DNA from 2 places in the Pseudomonas sp. MH9.3 genome. Region 1 is predicted to be linked to the other one. Evidence: riboswitches for the same ligand, from Rfam matches in the RefSeq annotation. Region 1 holds a riboswitch; the other holds the start of a gene.
What was found. A riboswitch is a leader RNA that binds a small molecule or an ion and turns the genes downstream of it on or off. The one in region 1 is predicted to bind cobalamin.

Region 1 (8,327 bases):
ACAAAGCCAAGCCGCACACCGGCCAGGCCGAAGAACTTGCCGAATGAACGCAGCACGATCAACCCGACCTGATGGGCATGGCCTGCCAGGCTCAGGTGCGGGGTGACGTCCATGAACGCTTCGTCCACCACCAGCCAGCCACCGCGTTGCGCCAGGCGGGCGTGCCAATCGAGCAGACGTTGCGGGCTCAGGTTCAACCCGGTGGGGTTGTTCGGGTTGACCACCACCAGCACATCGAGGCTGTCGAGAAAGAAGTCGACTTCCTGCTCCTGCACTTCGCGCACCACATACCCGGCGCGACGCCAGGCCTCGGCATGTTCGGCATAACACGGCGACAACACGCCGACCTTGCCGGAGCGACGCAGGCGCGGCAGTAGCTGGATGGCCATCTGGGAACCGGCCACAGGCAACACATGCGCCGCGCCGTAATACTCGCTGGCGGCCAACTCCAGGCCATCGTCGGTTTCCGGCAGGCGCGCCCAGGCCCGCAGCGGGATCTCGGGGATCGGCCATGGCCACGGCGCCAGGCCGCTGGACAGGTCGAGCCACTGATCTTCGGCAATACCGTATTGAATGGCCGCCTTGCGCAGCCGTCCGCCGTGCTCAAGCATAAAATTGCGCCCCCGCGCACAGGATCAGCAGCCACAACCATACGCCGCGTTGCACCAGTTGCCAGCCCCGCTCGATGGCATCGGCATCCGCCGGCGGGCCTTCGCCCAGCGGTGGACGCTGGTGCAGCTCGCCGTGATAAATCGCCGCACCGCCAAGCGCAACGCCCAGCGCGCCCGCGCCGGCCGCCATCACCGGGCCAGCGTTGGGGCTGTCCCAGGTCAGACCCTGGGTGCGCCAGCACTTGAGCGCCAGGCGGGTCTTGCCCAGCACGGCGTAGGTCAAGGCCACCAGCCGTGCGGGAATATAGTTGAGCACATCGTCAATTCTGGCCGCCGCCCAGCCGAAGCGCTCGAAGCGTTCAGTGCGGTAGCCCCACATCGCGTCCAGCGTATTGCTCAGACGATAAAGCACCACGCCCGGCACGCCGGCAACCACAAACCAGAACAGTGCGGCAAATACCGCGTCGCTGCCGTTTTCCAGCACCGATTCGGTGGCGGCGCGGGCGACGTCGGTGGCGTCCAGTTCGGCGGTCTCGCGGCTGACCAGGTAGCTCACCCGTGTGCGCGCCTCAACCAGGTCATCGCTGCGCAGGGCCTGGGCCACGGGCATCACATGTTCGCCCAGGCTGCGCATGCCCAGGGCGCAGTACAACGCGAGGATCTCCAGCGCCCAGCCAATGTAGGGCGCCCATGACAACGCGGTGGCCAGCAGGGTCAACGGCACCACCGCGATCACCCAGGCGGTCACGCCATGGCTGCGCCAGCCGCGTCCACCGCTGTTGAAGCGTTGCTCGATACGCCCGGCGAAGTTGCCAAACGCCACCAGCGGATGCCAGCGCCGGGGCTCACCCAGCAGCGCGTCCAGCGCCACCGCAGCGACGCACAGCAAGGCCACACTCATTGACTCACTCCCCACGCATTTTCATACAGCATGTCACTCAACGGTTGTGGCTCGCGCCAGCCTTCGAGCTGCAGCATCGGCGCCGGATAAAATTCGGCGACCGGGCCCAGGCACAACACGGCCAGGGGTTTGGCGCCCGGCGGCAAGCCCAGCAGGTCGGCCAGGGCCCGGGGCTCGAACAGCGACACCCAGCCCATGCCCAACCCTTCCACCCGCGCTGCCAGCCACAGGTTCTGGATCGCGCAGGACAGCGAGGCCATGTCCATTTCCGGCAAGGTGCGACGGCCGAAGATATGCCGCTCACGGTCATCCATCAGCGCCGCCACCAGCACTTCGGCGCAGTCATGAATGCCTTCGACCTTGAGCTTCATGAACTGGTCGGAACTCTCCCCCAGAGCCTGGGCGGTGCGCACGCGTTCCTCTTCCACCAGTTGCTGAATCCGCCCGCGCAACGAGCGGTCGCTGATACGGATAAACCGCCACGGCTGCATCAGGCCGACACTGGGGGCCTGGTGTGCGGCCTGGAGCAGGCGCTGCAATAATTCGGGTGTGACCGTGCCGCCGCTGAAGTGGCGCATGTCGCGGCGTTCGGCGATGGCGCGGTAGACGGCGTCGCGTTCGGCCTGAGGGAATGCGTGATCGGTCATGGCCCAGTCGCGGGCAAACCCGCTCCCACCGTTTGATCTGTGAACGCTGTCTTGAGGTCCGGCGCAAAAAGCGCGGCCACCGCCGCCGGATTCGACGGAAAGTAAAAGTGCACATAGGAAGCGGTCATCCGTCCCTGTCGATACACCGCCTCGGCGCCGCGCCCGCCATTGGGGCTCAGGCCACGGGCGATCGGCTGCCACTCGGTGCTGGTCAAGGAATGGTGATAGGTATGCCCGCGCAACGTGCCCTCCGGCAGCTCGACACTCTGCAGCGCCAGCGCTGCCAGTTTTTTCTGCATCACCGCGTCGCCCTGCAACAGGCCCACCAGTTCGGCGCGGATGCCGTCGACGTCGGTGAGCGAGTCGAGCAGGTACAACATGCCGCCACACTCGGCGAGCAAGGGTTTGTTCGCCGCGTGATGGGCGCGAATGGACGCGAGCATCGAGGTATTGTGCGACAGCGCCTGGTGGTGCAGTTCCGGGTAACCACCGGGCAGGTAGAGGCTGTCGGCCTCAGGCAGCTGGCTATCGTGGAGCGGAGAAAAGAACGTCAGCTCGGCACCCATCGCCCGCAACAGGTCCAGGCTGGCGCCATAGGTGAAGGCAAACGCTTCGTCCCGAGCGATGGCAATGCGCACGCCGGCGAGCAGCGGCTCGGCCTCGATCACTTCAGGCACGGCAAAGGTCACTGACGGCGGCACCGCCACTTCGCAACTGCTGCCCAGCGCCTGGGCGGCGGCGTCCAGGCGCGCGTCGAGGTCATTGAGTTCACTGGCCTGCACCAGGCCCAGGTGGCGGCTGGGCAGTTCGATACCGGTCTCGCGGGACAGCGCGCCATACCAGCGCAGGCCCTCGGTGAGGCTGCCTTCGAGCAGTTGCGCATGGCGCAGGGTACCGACCCGGTTGGCCAGCACGCCGGCGAACGGCAGGTCCGGCTGGTAGCGCGCCAAGCCTAGGGCCAGTGCGCCGAAGGTCTGGGCCATGGCCGTGCCGTCGATCACGCCGAGCACCGGCACGCCGAAATGTCGCGCCAGGTCGGCGCTGGAGGGCGTGCCGTCGAACAGGCCCATGACGCCTTCAATCAGAATAAGGTCGGCCTCGCCCGCCGCTTCCCACAGCAGGCGGCGACTTTCCTGCTCGCCCACCATCCACATGTCCAACTGATACACCGGCGCACCGCTGGCGCGCTCGTGGATCATCGGGTCGAGGAAGTCCGGGCCGCACTTGAACACGCGCACCTTGCGCCCAAGGTTGCGGTGCAAGCGGGCCAGGGCAGCCGTCACAGTGGTTTTGCCCTGGCCGGACGCCGGTGCGGCGATCAGAACGGCCGGGCAATGACGGGGCTGATTCAAAGTTCGACGCCCTTCTGAGCCTTGATGCCGGCCTGGAATGCGTGCTTGAGCATGCCCATTTCGGTGACGGTATCGCCCATTTCAATCAGTTCGGGCTTGGCGCCACGGCCGGTGACCACCACGTGTTGCATCGGCGGGCGGGCCTGCAGGTCGCTGAGGACCTGATCGAGGTTGAGGTAGCCGTGCTTGAGGGCGATGTTCAGTTCGTCCAGCACCACCAGGCCAATGGAGGCGTCTTGCAGCATCGCCCGGGACACCGCCCAGGCGGCCTCGGCGGCGGCGATGTCGCGCTGGCGGTCCTGGGTTTCCCAGGTGAAGCCTTCGCCCATCACGTGAAAGCGCACCTGCTCGGGGAAGCGGCGGAAGAACATCTCTTCGCCGGTGCTGAAACGCCCCTTGATGAACTGCACCACACCGCACTGCATGCCATGGCCCATAGCGCGGGCCAGCATGCCGAAGGCCGAGCTGCTCTTGCCTTTACCGTTGCCGGTGAGCACCAGCAACAGGCCGCACTCATTCGGCGAGTTGGCGATGCGCTCGTCGATCACGGCTTTTTTGCGCAGCATGCGCGCCAGATGGCGCTCGTCGCGTTCGGGGGAATCGGTCATGGCAGCTCTCCGTTGGGGCTGGACAAAAACGGCGGGCAGGAAACAAGCGCATACAGACAGCCAAGCATCGCCCACCGTGATGCTGTTGAATGTTCAAGGCCGGTCTCCGGACTCATGAGCGGCGCCTGCACGTATCAAGCGCAGGCAGGCCGGCGGCGCGCCTTCCCATATCGCGCACGATACAGTGGCAAACAGCACCGTTTTGACTCATTTACCGTTGCGGGGGCAGCGCCGGGATCGCGGCAGCACTGTGTACAAGTGCGCTCACTCACCGGCTTCCCTGTTTCACTCTGTCGACGCACGCGCCACGGAGCACCTGGAACAAGCGGCGAAGGTTAGTGGGTTGGGGGGGGAGCGTCAATTAAAGCTGGCCTGGCACTTGAACCATACCGCGCAGGCAATCCTCTACCCTTACAGGCATTCAGGAGAAAATCATGCATAAAACAAGACTCGCCTTACTCATCATGCTCGCCGGCACCCTCGCCGCCTGCGGTGAAAGCTCGACGTTGCAGGTCTCGGATGGCACCGGGCCGTCGCCCAAATTGCCGCAGCCGAACAAGACGCTGATCCCCACCGTGAATATCGCACCGGCCATCGGCTGGCCTGAAGGCGCCAAGCCGACGGCCGCCGCCGGCACTCAGGTGGCCGCGTTCGCCGAAGGCCTGGACCACCCGCGCTGGCTGTATGTGTTGCCCAATGGCGACGTGCTGGTGGCCGAAACCAACGCGCCGCCCAAGCCGGATGATGCCAAGGGTATTCGCGGCTGGGTGATGGAAAAAGTCATGGGCCGCGCCGGCGCTGGCGTGCCGAGCCCGAACCGCATCACCCTGCTGCGCGATGCCGACCATGACGGTGTGGCCGAGACACGCACGGTGTTCCTGGAAAATCTCAACTCGCCATTCGGCATGACCCTGGTGGGCAACGACCTCTACGTGGCCGACTCGGACAAACTGCTGCGCTTTGCCTATCAGCCTGGTGAAACCGCGATCAAAACCCAGGGCGCCACGGTGGTGGACTTGCCCGGTGGCCCGCTGAATCACCACTGGACGAAAAACGTGGTGGCGAGCAAGGACGGCAGCAAGCTGTACGTGAGCGTCGGCTCCAACAGTAACGTCGGCGAAAACGGCCTGGAAGCCGAACAAGGCCGCGCAGCGATCTGGGAAGTTGACCGCGCCACCGGCCAGCACCGGATTTTCGCCTCGGGCCTGCGCAACCCCAACGGCATGGCCTGGGAACCGCAAAGCGGCAAACTGTGGACGGCAGTCAACGAGCGCGACGAAATCGGCAGCGACCTGGTGCCGGATTACATCACTTCGGTCAAGGATGGCGGCTTTTATGGCTGGCCGTTCAGTTACTACGGTCAGCATGTGGATGTGCGCGTGACGCCGCAGAACCCGGAGCTTGTGGCCAAGGCCATTGCGCCGGACTACGCCGTGGGCCCGCATACCGCGTCCCTGGGACTGACCTTTGCCGAAGGCAGCAAACTCCCGGCGCCATTCAGCAACGGCGCGTTCATCGGCCAGCACGGCTCGTGGAACCGCAAGCCGCACAGTGGCTACAAGGTGATCTTCGTGCCGTTCGAAGGCGGGCAACCCAAGGGGCAGCCGGTGGACGTGCTGACCGGCTTCCTCGACAAGGACGAGAAAGCCATGGGCCGGCCGGTGGGCGTGGTGATCGATCAGCAGGGGGATCTGCTGGTGGCTGATGATGTGGGGAATAAGGTGTGGCGGGTTTCAGCAGCTAAATAAACGCCGCAAAAAAATGTGAGAGGGGCTTGCCCCCGATAGCAGTGGGTCAGTCAATGAATTCCTGGACTGATGCACCGTCATCGGGAGCAAGCCCCTCCCACATATGGATCCTGGTTTCAGCGTTAAGGGTTGCGCGCCAGATGCTCGGCCGGCAATACGCGCTTGGCGCTCAGGTACGCATTCTGCCAATACGCCTTGGACAGGGTATCCAGCTTCACTGTGCCGCCGGTTTGCGGCGCGTGCACGAAACGACCTTCACCCACGTAGATGCCCGCATGGCTGACGCGGGAACCGCCGCCGGTGGCGAAGAACAGCAAATCACCGGTCTGCAGGTTCTGTTCACTCACGTCCTGGGCGCGCATCACGATCAGTTCGCGGGTGGTACGCGGCAGGGAAATGCCGGCGGCATCACGATAGACGAACCCGATCAGGCCACTGCAATCGAACCCCGAGTCCGGCGTATTACCGCCCCAGCGATACGGTGTGCCAACCAGGCCGAGTGCACGGAAAAGCACGTCTTCGGCCGCAGGCGAGAAACTCTGGGTGGCAGCGTAGTTGAACACCGGCTTGGGCTTGACGGCGACAGGCGCCGGCGGCGGTGGACGGCTTGCGCAGGCGCTGAGCAGCGCGGCGCAAACAAGAAGCATGAGGCGGGCCGAGGTCGACATGGGCAGAACAATCCTGGTCTGGATGCGGCTTTCGCTGCCGAACGCTGAAAACCAGAACGCGCAAGCAAAGCTCGCGCGAACGGATTACAACAATGTCCAGGGATTCTAGCGCTTACGCGTCAAACTTCAAGTATCACTTTAACTTTACTTACTGGCGGTCACTGTGGACGGGGCCATGGCCAGTGCGCGCTTGGCTTCAATGAAGGTCTTGCTCCAGTAACTGTCGCCCAGGCTGTCGACTCGAACACCGCCACTGCGACGGCTGCTGGAGTGGATAAACTGGTTATCGCCCAGGTAGATACCGGCGTGGCTGACACGACCACGGCCCGCTGTACTGAAGAAAAGCAGATCGCCAGGCTTGAGGTTGTTGCGCGCGACCAACGGTGCTTTCACGTTGATCATTTCGCGCGTCGAGCGTGGCAGATTCATGCCCGCCTCTTCACGAAACAGATAACCGATGAAACCGCTGCAATCGAAACCGGCTTCAGAGGTACCGCCGAAACGGTAACGGGTACCGATCAGCGACATGCCGCGTTCGAGGATGCTGTCGGCCAGCACCGGAAGCTGGTAAGGCTTGCTGCCGGAGAAATCGGTCAGCTCTTTTTCGGTTGCCAGCTCTTCTTCGTAAACAGAAGCAGACTGAGCAGCAACGAATTTTGCCTGGCTTTGAACCTGTGGTTTTTGCTGGACAGCCACTTGCTGGGGCTGGGAGGCGCAACCAAACAACAGGGTGACAAGTGCGAGAGGCACGAGGGGTGCGAAGCGATTTAGCATGGGCACGACCGTGGCTGGTATGTAAAGAAGCCGAGACTATGCCCGCTATCGGATCGATTTGCAAATTCAATCGAGGTCTATGTGACTTGGCGATTGGACTGCGCCATCTAAGCCGTAATTCCATTTAATGAGCACAATGCGTAGCCGGTGAGGCTAAAACGCAGGATTTCTGGCGCCTGAAAAATGCCGAACCGTTGCGAATCAAACGGTTACCAGCCCAACGTCTCTTTGAGAAAAGGGATCGTCAATTTTCTTTGTGCCTGCAGGGAGGCCTGGTCAAGTTGTTCGAGCAAATCGAACAACGCGCTCATGCTGCGGGTGCCACGGGTGAGAATAAAATGCCCGACTTCGTCGGTAAGGTGCAGGCCGCGACGCGATGCACGCAATTGCAGGGCACGCAATTTGTCTTCGTCGGACAAGGGACGCATCTGAAAGATCAGCGCCAGGGTGAGGCGTGACTTGAGGTCGGCCAGTTTGACCGGCAATTCCCGGGGCGAGGTGGACGCCGCGATCAGCAGGCGCCTGCCGCTGTCACGCAGGCGGTTGAACAGATGGAACAAGGCTTCTTCCCACTGCGCTTTGCCGGCGATGGCCTGCAGGTCATCCAGGCACACCAGTTCGTATTGCTCAAGGTTGTCGAAAATGCCGATGCCACGGTCCATCAGCTCGGCCAGTGGCAGATACACCGCCGGCTCGCCCATCTGCTCGAAGCGCAGGCACGCGGCCTGCAACAGATGGGTACGTCCCACGCCATGTTTGCCCCACAGATAGATCAGGCTTTCCGTCCACCCGGCGTCGGCTTCGCATAGACGCTCGACATAGCCGAGTGCTGCGGCATTGGCGCCTGGGTAGTAATTGATAAAGGTTGCGTCATCACGCAGACGCACACCTAGGGGCAGCTGAATCGGTTTCATGCTGACTGAACGGCTCCCATCGAACCGCTAGTGGCCTCTGTGTAAAGTTGGCAAAGTCTATACCCGTGACGCCGGGCGCACAATGCAGCAGACCACAAGCAAAA
Region 2 (8,327 bases), 1.6 Mb from region 1:
ATTCTGATTAAGAATCGCGGCGTAAAAGGCGTAATGGCATTTTTACCAAGTAATATCTCCTATTATTTTGCGGGTCTGATGCACTTTTTTTCCGTGAGTGGATATCGGAAGGTAGGCGCGCTGAAGTTGATGTTATCCATTAAGTTGATAAGGCCTTTTTATGTCTGTTATATCGCGCGCCAGTTTAAATCCTCCGATTGTCAGTCAAGATATTATGAATTCGCACGTTGAAGCCGCCGGCCCGCACTACAAGGCACAGGATGCTCGCAACCCGCACTATCATGCGGTCTCCAGCAAGCCGTCCTGGTCCACCGGTCAAGCCGCCAGCCAAATAGATCGAAGGCAGCGCCGATGGCAGGACCGTAATAACGATAAAGTAGTGCGGGTGGGTTATACGTTTCGTGAAGTTGCACCAGAGGAAACTCGGTTTAATCAAACCCAGCAATCGCAGGCCCGTCTTTCAATGCGGTCCTGGGCAGATGTAGCGAATATCGAGTTCGAGGAAGACGCCGTTACGCCCGACGCCCTGTTACGTTTCGTCAATAGCGCGAGGCCAAGTGTCGCCGATGCCATGCGTTCCGGCAATTCTGGGCGAGTGCGCCTCAACTCCAGACACTCGTTCAATCACGCGCCCACCGTAAATGGCTTTGGACGCCAAACGCTGACCCACGAAATCGGCCATTGGCTGGGCGCTGCCCACCCCGGAAACTATGAAGCGTTAAAGGGCCCGATCAAGTACGGCACGCATGCCATTTTCGCCGAGGACAGCCGGGCCTACTCGGTCATGAGCTATTTCGAAGCGAGCGATACAGGTCATGATCACAAGGGCGAGTACGCCTCGGCACCGTTGATGACCGACATTGCCTGGGCCCAAAAGGTCTACGGCGCCAATTACACGACCCGTAACACGGATACCACCTACGGCTTCAATTCCAATACCCGGCGAGACGATCTTTCACTGGTGTCCCCGTGGGACGGCGCCGTCTTTTGCGTCTGGGACGGCGGTGGTAACGATACGCTGGATTTCTCTCGCTATTACCAGAACCAGGTGATCAACCTGAACGCTGAAACCTTCTCCAATGTTGGTGGGAAGACGGGGAATGTCTCCATCGCCAGGGACGTTACCGTGGAGAACGCCATCGGCGGTTCCGGCAATGATGTGTTGATCGGCAACGCCGCCGACAACCGGCTCAAAGGCGGTGGCGGTGTCGATCGTCTGTACGGCGGCGCAGGCCGCGATACCTTCGTGTACGACACCGCCACCGATTCGACGTTACGCAGCCCTGACGTGTTGACGGACTTCGTCACCGGTCAGGACAAAATCGATATTTCTGGATTGCTGCGCAAGCATGGCCTCCACGACCTCACCTTCGTCAACCGGCTTTCCGGCCGACCCGGGGAGGCGGGGCTGGGTTACAATCCGCAAAATAACGAGTCGTGGCTGGTGCTTGACCTGACAGGCAACGGCGAAATTGATTTCTACCTTGAAAGCCAGGGGCGCATAGCGCTCGCCGACATCGTGACGAATGTGCCCATCAAACATCGCTATGTGTAGATCGGCGTCCGGGTCCCGGGTTTCCGACATTGACCGCTTGCCATGCACTGCGTAGCCTTGCGCCTTCGAGGTTCTTCGGCCCAGGTCGAAGCTAAGAAGGGAACGCGGTTCAAGCCGCGGCTGCCCCCGCAACTGTGAAGGGTTCTGCTGACTGCCACGCCACTGCCGATCCGGCGGGAAGGCGCAGTCGGCGCCGGTCGCATGACCCGCAAGCCCCAAGCCAGGAGACCTGCCTCGCAACCGATTTTCCAATTCAACCGGGCGGGGTGATCCGGTGACGAAATCCGCTGCTGCGCGCCGTCGCAGGGCCTATCGTCCCGTATGCCCGCCCCAAAGGGCATCCGATGAAAACACTGGCCAAACTTCCCGTCACTATCGTCACCGGCTTCCTCGGCTCGGGCAAGACCACCCTGTTGCGCCATATGCTGGACAACGCCCAGGGCCGCCGCATCGCGGTGATCGTCAACGAGTTCGGCGAGCTGGGCATCGACGGTGAAATCCTCAAGCAGTGCTCCATCGGTTGCACCGAGGAAGAAGCCAACGGCCGCGTGTATGAACTGGCCAACGGCTGCCTGTGCTGCACCGTGCAGGAAGAGTTCTTCCCGGTGATGCGCGAACTGGTGGCCCGTCGCGGCGACCTTGACCATATCCTTATTGAAACCTCGGGCCTGGCCCTGCCAAAACCCTTGGTGCAGGCCTTCCAGTGGCCGGAAATCCGCAGCGCCTGCACCGTGGATGCGGTGATCACCGTGGTCGACAGCCCGGCCGTGGCCGCCGGCACCTTTGCCGCCTTCCCGGACCAGGTCGACGCCCAGCGCAAGCTCGACCCGAACCTGGACCACGAATCGCCGCTGCACGAACTGTTCGCCGACCAACTGGCCAGCGCAGACCTGGTGATCCTCAACAAGGCCGACCTGATCAGCCCCGAAGACCTGGCCCGCGTGCGTCTGGAAGTCGCCGAAGAGCTGCCGCCGGCGGTCAAGGTCATCGAAGCCAGCAGCGGCCGTGTGCCGTTGGACGTACTGATCGGCCTTGGCGCCGGCTCCGAAGAACACATCGACGCGCGCCACAGCCATCACGATGCGCACCACGAAGGTGAAGACGACCACGATCACGACGCCTTCGACTCCATCTCCATCGACCTGCCGCAAGCCGACGAAGCGCTGCTGCTCGATGCGCTCGCCCAACTGGTAGTGCAGCACGGCATCCTGCGTATCAAGGGTTTTGCCGCCATTCCCAACAAACCGATGCGCCTGTTGATCCAGGGCGTAGGCACCCGCTTTGACAAGCACTTCGACCGCGCCTGGGGTGCCGACGAAGCGCGCATCACGCGCCTGGTGCTGATCGGCCAGGAGCTGGACGCCGCTGGCCTCGAAGCGCAACTGCGCGCCGCGCTCAGCGTTTAAGCCATGCACCTGCTCAGGACCCAGCCCGGTGGTTTCGTCTCGGACGACAATATTGCCGACCTTGGACAGACCCCCGCTGAACTGGTGATTCTGTGCAGCGGTGACTCGAGCCTGGCGCTGCTGGCCGAAGCGGCCCGGCAGTTGCCCGACGACTATCCCAGCCTGCGCCTGGCCAACCCGATGCAGGTGCAGAACCATGCCTCGGTCGACCTCTACGTGGACCAGGTGCTGCGCCACGCCAAGGTGATCCTGATCTCGCTGCATGGCGGCATCGGCTATTGGCGCTATGGCGTCGAGCGTCTGGTGGCATTGGCCGAGCGCGGCGTGCAGCTGATTCTGGTGCCGGGGTGCGACCGCCCGGACCCGGAGCTGGGCAGCCTGAGCACCGTCGGGGTGCAGGAGCGCGACCGTCTGTGGCACTTCCTGCGCCAGGGCGGTTTGGGCAATGCGCTGAATTTCTATCGCTGTCTGGCCTCGGGCTATCTGGGCCGCGACTATGCGTGGGCCGAGCCGCAGACCCTGCCGCGGACTGCCATTTATCACCCGCATAACGCCAATGCCACACTGCAGGACTGGCAGGCGGCGTGGCGCGCTGATCTGCCGGTCGCAGCGGTACTGTTCTACCGCTCGCATTTGCAGGCGGCCAACACCGGTTTTATCGACGTGTTCTGTCAACGCTTGCAGGCGGCGGGCCTCAACCCGCTGCCGATGGCGGTGGCCAGCCTCAAAGAGCCCGGCTGCCTCACGGTGGTCGAGGACCTGCTCGACGAGGTACAGGCGGCGGTGATCCTCAACACCACCGGCTTTGCCCAGTCCAGCCCCGAAGCACCGCATCTGCGCCCGTTTCGCCGCAATATCCCGGTGATCCAGGCGATCTGCGCGCAAGACAACCAGCCCGGCTGGGAAGCCAGCGCACAGGGTCTCGGCCCGCGCGATCTGGCGATGCACATCGCCTTGCCGGAGCTGGACGGGCGCATCATCAGCCGGCCCATCAGCTTCAAGGACCTGGCCTGGCGCAGCGAGCGCAGCCAGTCGGACGTGGTGTGCTACCGCGCCGCGCCCGAGCGCATGGACTTCGTCGCCGAGCTGGCGCGACGCTGGGTCGAACTGGCGCGGGTGCCCAATGGCGACAAACGCATCGCGCTGATCCTCGCCAACTACCCGACCCGCGACGGCCGCATCGGCAACGGCGTGGGCCTGGATACTCCGGCCGCCGCGCTGAATATCCTGCGTGCCTTGCAGGCCGAAGGTTATCCGCTACCGGACGCGTTGCCGGAAAGCGGCACGGCGCTGATCCACGAGCTGCTCGGCGGCGTCACCAACGACCTCGACAGCCTCGACCTGCGGCCCTGCCACCAGAGCCTGGGCCTGGACGACTACGCGACGATGTTTGCGCGCCTGCCCGCCGCCAATCAACAGGCGGTGCTCGAGCGCTGGGGCGCGCCGCAGAATGATCCGATGTGCCGCGATGGCCGCCTGATGATCGCCGGGTTGCGCCTGGGCCTGACCTTCGTCGGCATCCAGCCGGCGCGGGGTTATCAGGTGGACGCCAGCGCCGTGTACCACGACCCCGACCTGGTGCCGCCCCATGGCTACCTGGCGTTCTACTTCTGGCTGCGCCACACCTACGGCGCTCACGGTGTGATTCACGTTGGCAAGCACGGCAACCTCGAATGGCTGCCGGGCAAGGGCGTGGGCCTGTCGGAGAACTGCTGGCCGGACGCATTGCTCGGGCCGTTGCCGAATATCTATCCGTTCATCGTCAACGATCCGGGGGAGGGCGCCCAGGCCAAGCGGCGTACTCAGGCGGTGATCATCGACCACCTGATGCCGCCGCTGACCCGCGCCGAAACCTACGGCCCGCTGCGCAACCTCGAGCTGCTGGCGGACGAATATTACGAAGCGCAGTTGCTCGACCCGCGGCGCGCGCTGGCGCTGCAAAAGGACATCCTCGCGCTGGTGCGCGAAACCCGGATCGACCAGGAGCTGGCGCTGGACAGCGACGCCGAGGCGTCCGTGTGGCTGCCGCGCCTTGACACCTACCTGTGCGATCTCAAGGAGTCGCAGATCCGCGACGGCCTGCATATCTTTGGTGAGTCGCCCCAAGGCCGCCTGCGCATCGACACGTTGCTGGCGTTGCTGCGCATTCCGCGTGACGACGGTCGCGGCGCGCAATCGAGTCTGCTGCGCGTGTTGGCCAAGGCATTCGCGCTGGGCTTCGACCCGCTGGACTGCGCGTTGGCCGAGCCATGGAGCGGCCCGCGCCCCGACGTATTGCAGCGCATCGATCCACAGCGTTGGCGCACCGCCGGTGACACCCGCGAACGTCTGGAACTGTACGCGGCGCGCTTGATCGAGCAGGCGCTCGAAGGCCCGCTGGAGCAGCTTGAGGCGCCGGGCTGGGAGGACGTGAAAGCGGTGATCGAGCATTTGCGCATCATCGTCGCGCCGCGCCTGGATGCCTGCGGCCCGGCGGAAATGCGCGGTTTGCTGGATGCCTTGAGTGGCCGCTTCGTCCCGGCGGGCCCCAGCGGCGCGCCGAGCCGTGGGCGCCTCGACGTGCTGCCCACCGGGCGTAACTTTTTCAGCGTGGACGTACGCAACCTGCCGACCACCACCGCCTGGCGCATCGGTTTCCAGTCGGCCAACCTGATCCTCGAGCGGCACTTGCAGGACCACGGCGACCACCTGCGCCAGCTCGGCCTGTCGGTGTGGGGCACCGCCACCATGCGCACCGGCGGCGATGACATCGCCCAGGCCATGGCACTGATGGGCGTGCGCCCGGTGTGGGCCACCGGCAGCCAGCGCGTGGACGACTTCGAGATCCTGCCGATCAGCCTGCTCGACCGCCCGCGCGTGGACGTGACGCTGCGTGTGTCCGGGTTTTTCCGCGACGCCTTCGCCAACCTGATCCGCCTGTTCGATGCGGCGGTGCAGGCGGTGGCGGCGCTCGATGAGCCGGACGACATGAACCCGCTGGCGGCCAAGGTGCGCAGTGAGCGCGAGGCTCTGCGCATGGCCGGCCTGGACGAAGACGCGGCGGCGAAACAGGCGGGCTGGCGCATCTTCGGCGCCAAACCGGGCGCCTACGGTGCCGGTGTGCAGGGCGCGATTGACGGGCGCCTGTGGCAGAGCCGCGAGGACCTGGCCGAGGTCTACCTTAATTGGGGCGGCTACGCCTACGGCGGTGCCGATGAAGGCACCGAGGCCCGCGAGCCTTTCGCGCGGCGCCTGAGCCAGGTGCAGGCGGTGGTGCAGAACCAGGACAATCGCGAGCACGACCTGCTCGATTCCAACGACTACTACCAGTTCCAGGGCGGCATGCTCGCCGCCGTGGAAACCCTCAGCGGCGACAAGGCCGCCAGCTACCATGGCGACCACAGCCAGCCGGACCTGCCGAAAATCCGCACGCTGAAGGAAGAACTCAACCGGGTGATTCGCTCCCGTGCGGCCAACCCCAAGTGGATCGACGGCGTGAAGCGCCATGGCTACAAAGGCGCGTTCGAGATGGCCGCCACCGTGGACAACCTGTTCGCCTTCGACGCCACCACCGAGCTGATCGACGATCACCAATACGCCTTGCTCGCCGACGCCTACCTGCTCGACCCGGACACCCGCGCCTTCGTGCAGCAGCACAACCCGGCGGCGTTGCGTGACATGACCGAACGCATGCTCGAAGCCCAGCAACGCGGCCAGTGGCAAGCGCCGGGCGCCTACCGTGAAGCGCTGGAAAACCTGTTGCTCGATATAGAAGAAGACAGCTGATGAGTGAGCGTACCAACACTGTGGCGAGCGGGCTTGCCCCGCGTTGGGGTGCGAAGCGCCCCCAATCGAGCAAAACGCGGTGTACCTGATACGGCTCAGCGCCTGGCTTTGGGGCTGCTGCGCAGCCCAACGCAGGACAAGCCTGCTCGCCACAGGGAGTCTGCGCTTAACTGAACGGCATTCGGGCTTGCCCCGCGTTGGGCTGCGTAGCAGCCCCAATAAGTTCAACCTGGTCTTCCTGAAAGAACGTGGCGTTTGGTTTTAGGGCTGCTTCGCAGCCCAACGCGGGGCAAGCCCGCTCGCCACAATAAGTAGCAGAATTTAAAGAGAACCGGCATGACCGATATTCCACATTTCCCGCTGTCCGCCGTCGTCGGCGCCGACGACCTGAAGCTGGCGCTGTGCCTGGCCGCCATCGACCCGAAGATCGGCGGTGTGCTGATCGAAGGTCCGCGCGGCATGGCCAAGTCCACCCTGGCCCGTGGCCTGGCGGACCTGCTCGCCAGCGGGCAGTTCGTCACCTTGCCCCTGGGCGCCACCGAAGAGCGGCTGGTCGGCACCCTCGACCTCGACGCGGCGCTGGGCGAAGGCCGCGCGCAGTTTTCCGCCGGCGTGTTGGCCAAGGCCGATGGCGGCGTGCTGTATGTGGATGAAGTCAACCTGCTGCCCGACCACCTGGTCGACCTGCTGCTGGACGTTGCCGCCAGCGGCACCAACCTGATCGAGCGCGATGGCATCTCCCACCGGCATGCGGCCCGCTTCGTGCTGATCGGCACCATGAACCCGGAGGAGGGGGAGTTGCGCCCGCAGCTGCTCGATCGCTTCGGGTTCAACGTGGCGTTGAGCGGCTACACCTTGCCGGCCGAGCGTGGGCAGATCATCCGCCGCCGCCTGGATTTCGACAGCGACCCCGCTGCCTTCTGCGCGCAATGGGCCGAGCCCCAGGCCGCCTTGCGCGCGCGTTGCACCCAGGCGCGTGAGCGGCTGGAGCGTATTGCCCTGGATGATGAGGCGCTGGCGCAGATCACCGAGCGCTGTTTCGCCGCCGGTGTCGACGGCCTGCGCGCCGACCTGGTCTGGTTGCGCGGCGCCCGTGCCCATGCAGCCTGGCGCGGCGCCGATGCCATCGCCGAGGAAGACATCCAGGCCGTGGCCGAGTTTGCCTTGCGTCATCGCCGTCAGCAGCAATCCCCACCGGCGAGCCCGCCCGGTCAAGGCCAGTCTGCGCAGCCGTCGGACACCTCGCCGGGCCAGGGCCAGTGGGGCGACCTGCCCGCACCGGCACTGCCCACCGGCGCGCGCCGCGAAGTGCCCACCTGGCCAAAAAAGCCCTAGGCATCCGCCCTCGACCTGACCCGGGGGCGGATGCACGGCCCCGAGCGGGCAGAGTCACCAGCGGCAGGCACGGCAAGGCGCGCGACGCAGAGCAGGGCACGGTCAACTGGCCGGGCACCCTGCTCGGCGGTCGCCCGCATTCGCGTGAGGATTTACGCTTCCAGCAGCGCAATCGAGCGACCCATGAGCTGTGGCTGGTCATCGTCGACGCCTCGGCCTCCACCCGACGGCACAGCGCACTGACCGATGCCAAGGGCCTGCTCGCG

Region 2: it holds a riboswitch for cobalamin, as region 1 does, so the genes downstream of both, cobW (cobalamin biosynthesis protein CobW) here and cobO (cob(I)yrinic acid a,c-diamide adenosyltransferase) in region 1, are expected to answer to the same signal.

The regions. Positions count from the first base shown of each region.
Region 1 covers NZ_CP133785.1:1,961,881-1,970,207, forward strand. The annotation lists gene cobD (threonine-phosphate decarboxylase CobD) at 1-611, opposite strand, end outside; gene cbiB (adenosylcobinamide-phosphate synthase CbiB) at 604-1,512, opposite strand; gene bluB (5,6-dimethylbenzimidazole synthase) at 1,509-2,159, opposite strand; gene RHM60_RS08325 (cobyrinate a,c-diamide synthase) at 2,156-3,511, opposite strand; gene cobO (cob(I)yrinic acid a,c-diamide adenosyltransferase) at 3,508-4,119, opposite strand; cobalamin riboswitch at 4,199-4,454, opposite strand; gene RHM60_RS08335 (sorbosone dehydrogenase family protein) at 4,554-5,867, shown strand; gene RHM60_RS08340 (C40 family peptidase) at 5,990-6,535, opposite strand; gene RHM60_RS08345 (C40 family peptidase) at 6,680-7,309, opposite strand; gene hda (DnaA regulatory inactivator Hda) at 7,519-8,223, opposite strand.
Region 2 covers NZ_CP133785.1:321,855-330,181, forward strand. The annotation lists gene RHM60_RS01400 (M10 family metallopeptidase C-terminal domain-containing protein) at 215-1,555, shown strand; cobalamin riboswitch at 1,607-1,807, shown strand; gene cobW (cobalamin biosynthesis protein CobW) at 1,900-2,961, shown strand; gene cobN (cobaltochelatase subunit CobN) at 2,965-6,726, shown strand; gene RHM60_RS01415 (ATP-binding protein) at 7,063-8,061, shown strand; gene RHM60_RS01420 (vWA domain-containing protein) at 7,986-8,327, shown strand, end outside.